DNA from 3 places in the Novosphingobium soli genome. Region 3 is predicted to be linked to each of the others. Evidence: riboswitches for the same ligand, from Rfam matches in the RefSeq annotation. Region 3 holds a riboswitch; each other region holds the start of a gene.
The links. Region 3 has a riboswitch for cobalamin ahead of ACFFJC_RS14725 (TonB-dependent receptor plug domain-containing protein). Riboswitches for the same ligand answer to the same signal wherever they lie in the genome.
Positions count from the first base shown of each region.

Region 1: linked by a shared signal. The riboswitch ahead of ACFFJC_RS18865 (TonB-dependent receptor plug domain-containing protein) and the one ahead of ACFFJC_RS14725 (TonB-dependent receptor plug domain-containing protein) in region 3 are both predicted to bind cobalamin.
Region 2: linked by a shared signal. The riboswitch ahead of ACFFJC_RS15795 (TonB-dependent receptor plug domain-containing protein) and the one ahead of ACFFJC_RS14725 (TonB-dependent receptor plug domain-containing protein) in region 3 are both predicted to bind cobalamin.

Region 1 covers NZ_JBHLWK010000025.1:117,332-119,591, reverse strand. The annotation lists gene ACFFJC_RS18870 (hypothetical protein) at 1-362, opposite strand, end outside; cobalamin riboswitch at 534-722, shown strand; gene ACFFJC_RS18865 (TonB-dependent receptor plug domain-containing protein) at 884-2,260, shown strand, end outside.
Region 2 covers NZ_JBHLWK010000019.1:22,211-24,470, reverse strand. The annotation lists gene cobW (cobalamin biosynthesis protein CobW) at 1-172, opposite strand, end outside; cobalamin riboswitch at 370-594, opposite strand; cobalamin riboswitch at 789-1,027, shown strand; gene ACFFJC_RS15795 (TonB-dependent receptor plug domain-containing protein) at 1,198-2,260, shown strand, end outside.
Region 3 covers NZ_JBHLWK010000018.1:1,481-3,740, forward strand. The annotation lists gene ACFFJC_RS14720 (hypothetical protein) at 360-551, shown strand; cobalamin riboswitch at 858-1,104, shown strand; gene ACFFJC_RS14725 (TonB-dependent receptor plug domain-containing protein) at 1,322-2,260, shown strand, end outside.

The DNA of each region.
Region 1 (2,260 bases), on a different contig from region 3:
AACAGCATCCCATAAGCGGGCGTGAGGCAGAAGCTCATCCAGCCCTTCGCTCCGACCACCGCCACGTCGATTGCGAAGGCCAATGCGAACAGCGTGGCGAAGCCGGCCAGCCGCCGGACGAAGTAGCCGAGCACGAAGAAGCTGGCGAGGCTCGTCTCGGGCAGGTGCAGGACGTGGGTGGCCGCTGTCGTCCGCGTCGCCAGCATGACCACGGCCAGCACCGCGAAGACGCAGGCCTGGAGGCGGACGGGATAGTCGGGGCGGACCATGGCTTCACTCCGGGCAAGGACGGCGGGCGACAGGCGGCGGGCGACACGATCAAGGCGGGCCGCGCGCAGCGATCCGGCGAGTCCGGACAGCATCGCGGCGATGCCCGGCCGATTGGCGATGGCGGGAGCAACGGCCGGGTTCTGGCCCGACTTGCGTCGACCCCACCGATCATGCCCTCTCGGGCATCCGTTGCATGAACGGCTTAAGCCACTTCCGCGCGGCGCGCAAGCATCGGGGCCTTGCGCAGCACGGCTCCGCACGATAGTTGCCGGCCCGCGACAGGTTCCCTCGCGGGATCAAAAGGGAACTCGGGTGAAAGACCCGGGCTGCCCCTGCAACTGTAAGCGGCGAGCCATCCGGCCATTTCGCCATTGGGGCTTCGGACCCTGAGAAGGCGGCCGGACCGGCAACGACCCGCGAGCCAGGAGACCTGCCTGCCGCAGTCGTTCTTCGACCGGACAGGGTGTGCCGGCCGGACGGGGGGACATCCTCGCGCAACGACAGCCATAGCTTCGCCGGCGCTGCGCCGCGCGGAAGGACCGCGGCTTCGCGCCTGTCCTTCTCCGCACGACGCCGGGCTACGGGGCATTGCCGCTTGCAGGAGGGACTACGAATGCCAAGACACCTGACCATCGCCACCGCGAGCCTCGCGCTCGCCGCCACTCCTGCCTTCGCGCAGGCCCCCGCACCTACCTCCAGTCCTGCAGGCGAGGAAGACGCGGGCGAGCGCATCGTCGTCACCTCGCTGCGCACGCCGGTCGCCTCCGAGCGGGTCTCCGCCACCGTGACCGTGCTCGACGAGCCCGCGCTCGTCGCGATCCAGCCGATCGCCGTCACCGATGCGCTGCTGCGCACGCCCGGTATAAGCCTGTCGCGCAACGGCGGCTACGGCACCACCACCTCGCTGCGCATCCGCGGCGCCGACGCCGGGCAGAGCGTCATGGTGATCGACGGCATGCGCCTGTCCGATCCCTCTTCCACCGCGGCCGGCTACGGCTTCTCCAACCTCCTGCTCGACGACATCGACCGCATCGAGATCCTGCGCGGGCCGCAGTCGATCCTGTGGGGCAGCGACGCCATCGGCGGCGTGGTCAACGTGCGCACCCGCCGCCCCGTCGCGCCGCTGGAGGGGAGCCTGGCGGTGGAGGCGGGAACCCACGACACCGTCTCCGCCCGCGCGGGGCTGGGCGGCAGCTCGCAGGCGCTCGACTGGCGGCTGTCCGGCTCGCGCTTCGTCACCGACGGCATCTCGGCGCGCTCCAACGGGCAGGAGGACGACGGCTACGCCCGCAGCGCCGCCAGCGGCACGGCGACGCTGCGCCTGGCGCCCGGCGTCAGCCTCGACCTGCGCGGCTACTGGTCCGATTCGCGTAACGACTTCGACGGCACCAGCGGAGACACGCGGGCCTATGGCACCACCGAGGAATGGACGGGCTATGCCGGGCTCAACTTCGCCCTGCTCGGTGGCCGCCTGACCAACCGCGTGGCCGTGCTGCAGAACGAGACCGACCGCGCCAACTTCGATCCGGCGCGCTCCATCCGGCAGGTCACCTTCGACGCCCACGGCCGCGTGCGCCGCTACGAGTACCAGGGCACGTACGCCATCTCGGGTGCGGTGGACGCGGTGTTCGGCCTGGAGCGCGAGGAACAGCGGATGACCACCGCCTCCCCCGCCAACAGCACGACGCCCTACGTCCTGACGCCGCAATCGGTCGACACCGACAGCGTCTACGGCCAGCTGCGCGCGACGCCCTTGCGCGGGCTGACCCTCGACGCCGGCGCACGCTACGACCACCAGTCGCGCTTCGGCGGCAACACCGTGGTGAGCGCGGGCGCCGTCTATACCCCGGACGGCGGCGCCAGCGTCCTGCGCGCCAGCTACGACGAGGGCTACAAGGCCCCCTCGCTCTACCAGATGTTCAGCGACTACGGCGCCGCCGGCCTCGCGCCGGAGCGGGCGAAGGGGTGGCAGGTGGGCGCCGAGCGCCGC
Region 2 (2,260 bases), on a different contig from region 3:
AGGCGGCGTCGTTGCAGCCTTTCACCAGTTCGCCGTCGACGCCGACGTCGCCGAACTCGTTGATGACCAGTGCCAGCCGGCGGCCGCGGGCATTCTGCAGCAGATGCCGGATGAGCGTGGTCTTGCCCGCGCCGAGGAAGCCGGTGATGACGGTGGTGGGTACTTTGCTCAAGGTCATGCTCTCCCGCGCCGGCGACTTCGGTGGGCGGGGCGTACCGGCGGCGCGGCGACGCGTCCGACGGCCCGGTGCGCCTGCGGACGGGCAGGCGCGAACACGCCCGCCACACGGCACCGATGCGGCCCTGCGCCGCGATACGAATGTCGCTCAGACGGACCATACCGTGCCGTGGCCATCCCCTGGACCAAGGCAAGAGCGACCGGACGCCGGCAGGTCTCCTGGCTCGCGGGTCAAGGCACGATGCACGCCTTCCCAGGCCTGCGGGCCCAGTGGCTGGCCTCCCGCTGCCGGGAGAACGTGTGCATCGCGCTCGCCGCTTACAGTTGCAGGGACAGCTGCGGAATCGAATGGTCGCCCATTCCCACCGCCTTCCCGTTTTAAGCCTCTTGCGAGGCACCGGCGCGATCTTCGGACGGCAAGCCGCCCGGCCCGCGTCATAGGGCCTTCGTTCCCCACCCGCAAGCGGCCAGCGCCCGTCGCCAGCGGGCCCGCCGCCGTGAGCCGAGAGCGCCATCGTGCCGGCGCATCGTGGCGCCAGCGATCCGAGGGCTCTTGCACCGCCGGCGCGGCGCGACTAAGCACCCGCGCAGCCGAACGTCCTGCAAGGGCGCTTCGGCCAGATCGCGCCGGTGTCCCGAAAGGGGCTTAATAGGGAACGCGGTGAGGGGGCTCGGCTCCCGAATCCGCGGCTGTCCCTGCAACTGTAAGTGGCGAGCGCGATGCATAAGCCGGCGACCGATGGACGCCGGCAGCCACTGGGCCGGACGCTGCGACATGCGAGGCCTGGGAAGGCCATGCATCGTGTGCTGACCCGCGAGCCAGGAGACCTGCCGGCGTCCGGTCGCTCTTGCCGTGGTCCAGGGGATGGCCGAGGCACGGAAACTCCGTCTGAGCGACGCACGTGCGGCGGGGGCCGCACCGGCTGACGTGCCGGGCGCCGAGGCGTCCGTCCGGTACGTGCGCCGACCGCGCGCAGAGGCCCCACGCCAGGTTTCGCTGACGCCTGCGGGGTATCGAAGATGAATACGCACAAGGTTTCGCCCGCGGCGTTGGCCGTGGTGCTTCTACTCGCCTGCCGGCCGGCGCTGGCGGACGAGGTTCGGGCCGGGGAGGCTCGGGCCGGGGAGGCTGGGGCCGAAGAGGCTGGGGCCGCGTCGGATGGCGCAGCAGACGCGGTCTCGGGGGACACCGGGGACTCGATCGTGGTCACCGGGCAGAGCGTCGAGGAGACGCTGCCGCGCGAGATCGCGCGCTACGGCAGCGACCTGCACGAGGTGAGCGAACAGGAGATCGACGAGCGGGGCGCGGTCGATGTCGCCGCCGCGCTGCAGGCGGTGCCGGGGCTCTACGTCATGCCGCGCAGCGGCCCCTTCAGCTACGTGGACCTGTCGCTGCAGGGGTCGCGCACGCAGGACGTCCTCTGGACCGTGGACGGCATCCGCATCAACAACCGCCTCTACGGCTCCACCTCGCCCAACGACACCCTGCCGGCCAGTATGGTCGAGCGCATCGAGGTGCTCAAGGGCGGGGAGAGCCTGTTCTACGGCACCCAGGCCGCCGCGGGCGTCATCAACGTGGTGACCCGCTCGTTCGCAGACACCTTCGGCGGGCAGGTGAACGCGCAGGTGGACAGCCGCGCGGGCACCAACGTCGACGGCTGGGTACGCGGCAGCGCCGGGCGGCACCGCTTCGTCGCCTGGGCCTCGCACAACCGCTCGGAGGGCTACCGCCCCTACAGCCATCTCGAACCGAGCGCGACCGACCGGCGCTACGGCTACGACCTGTGGTCCGTAGGCGGCAAGTACCAGTTCGACTTCGGGTCCGACCTGCTCCTCAACGCCCAGTACCAGCACACCGAGGCGGATCTCGACAACCTCTCGCCCACCCGCATCCGCGAGAGCCGCAACGATCGCAACGAGGAGATCGCCAGCCTCCGCCTCGACTACGTCGGCAGCGAGGCCGTGCAGTTTTTCCTCAAGGGCTACTACCACGACTGGAGCACCGCCTACGTCCAGATCCGCAACGACCTGGCCGGCGGTCCGCCGATCGTCGTCTACCCCGAGGGAACCTTTTGGGGGTACA
Region 3 (2,260 bases):
TGCGCGTCTGGGACAATCCTGCTGTTCAGAAGCGACCGGTCGAAAAATGGCTTTAGACAGAAACCGCCATCAAATGGTTTCCTAGGCGGCGTGGACAAATTGAGACTTCCGGTTTCGCCCCATCCTCCCCCTTTGGGGGAGGGGAACCATGCGAAGCATGGTGGAGGGGCACGAGCGGTTTGCGTGACCTTGATCGGCAGGAGGTTCTGCTGCGGGCCAACGCGATGGCACGCACACCGAGGGTGCCCCTCCACCACCCTGCGGGTGGTCCCCCTCCCCGTTCCGGGGAGGATGGCTACGACGGCTTCCGCCCAATGGAGGACCTTCCAACCGGATAGGAGGTGAGGTAGTCTTGCACCATGTCCAGCGTTGTTTCAGCCAGTCGATCGCGAACGAGCAGCGCCAAGCGGAAAGCGAAGGTCGTTCAGCAAATTTCCCCTGTCGAACGGCAGGCCAGACCCGACAGCGTTGCTTTTGCGCAGCGCGAGGTCGCTAAGGATTTCGCTCTGAGGAAGTACCGCGAGGCAATGGCCTCCAAGCTCAAAGAATAGCGATGCCGCGACATCGCCCCGTTGCGGACGCCTCAAACCACGATATGTCACGTCAATGATCGAACCCGCACCCCGTCGCCGGGGTCGCTCTAGCGATACGTCTAACCTATTCCGTCACGCCGGCGGCACCGTCTTAGCACGTATGCGCGAACAATCGGAAAAGCAGTTGACCACCCCATTTCGGTCATTCCGTCGACACGGAATTTGTCCACGCGGCCTAGTCCCTGCCGGCCTATTGAAGCGTCGTTCGGCACTTGTCGCCAGCAGGATGTCGTTGTATCGCACGTGGCGTCGGGTGCCATGGTGCCTGACATAGATCGCGCCGGTGTCCCGGAAGGGACTTAATAGGGAACGCGGTGCGGACGGCGAGAGTCATCCCAATCCGAGGCTGTCCCTGCAACTGTAAGCGGTGAGCGAGATGCACATGTGCGGACGGGAAAAGTCCCGGTTCGCCAGCCACTGGGCCGGACGCTAAGTCCTGCGAGGCCTGGGAAGGCCGTGCATCAAGCGACGACCCGCGAGCCAGGAGACCTGCCGGCGCTAGGTCGCTCTTGCTTTGGTCCAGGGGATGGTCAGGGCACGGTAACTCTCCGTCTGAGCGACGAACCTGTGCGGTTGGGGCCGCAGGGGTCTGCGTTGGTGGGCGACATGCGCCCGTCTGCCGGCGCTGGCCCGCCGTTCGTTCGCCTGATGCCTGCCGGATGCGGCAGGTTGACGGCCGAGTGCCGGTCTGCCCCGCTGCCAAATGCTTGGGCGCGGGGGGAATGATAATGATGATGAAATTTGTGGCTCATGCTTCTGTGTTGGCTCTGGCAGCGACGGCAGCGCCTGTCTTGGCGCAATCCAATCCGACCCAGCCCACGACCGACGCGAAGGGCGACACCATCGTCGTCACCGCATCGCGTTCGGGTGATGCCGTGCCGATCAACCAGCTTGGTGCTTCGGTCACGGTGCTCGATGCGCAGGCACTGGAAACACGCCAGACCCGGATCGTGTCGGACATCCTGCGGGACGTACCGGGCGTTGCGGTCAGCCGGACCGGCGCGATCGGCGGCCTGACGCAGATTCGTATTCGTGGATCGGAGGGCAATCATGTCCTCGTCCTGATCGACGGGATCAAGGCCTCTGATCCGTATAATGGCGAATATGATTTCGGTACGCTGATCGCCGATGATGCCGCCAAGGTCGAAGTGCTGCGCGGCCAGCAATCCTCGCTCTATGGGTCGGACGCAATTGGCGGCGTGATCCAGTATATCACGCTGACCGGGGCAGAAGCCCCGGGCTTTTCCGCAAGGGCGGAAGGCGGGTCTTTCGGGACGTATACAGGAAGTGCCCGCGCTGCTGGCGTGACTGGCACGCTCGATTATGCCGTGTCCGGCTCTTACTACCACACCGATGGGACACCGACTGCGCGGTTCGGCACGCGCGACGTCGGATCGGACAGCGCCGGCCTTTCGGCCAAGCTGATTTGGTCGCCCACCGACAACTTCACGGTCACCGGCGTCGGCCGGTACAGCTACACAGATGCCGACACCAACAACAGCGAGGACGATCCGACCAGCCCGCTGTTCGGCTACACCGTCGACAGCCCCGGCGTGCACTTCAAGAACGAAGCCTTTTATGGCCTCCTGCGGGCGGAGCTTACGGCGCTTGACGGCCGATGGACCAATGCCATCTCGGCGCAATTGGCCGACACGACGCGCAAAGGC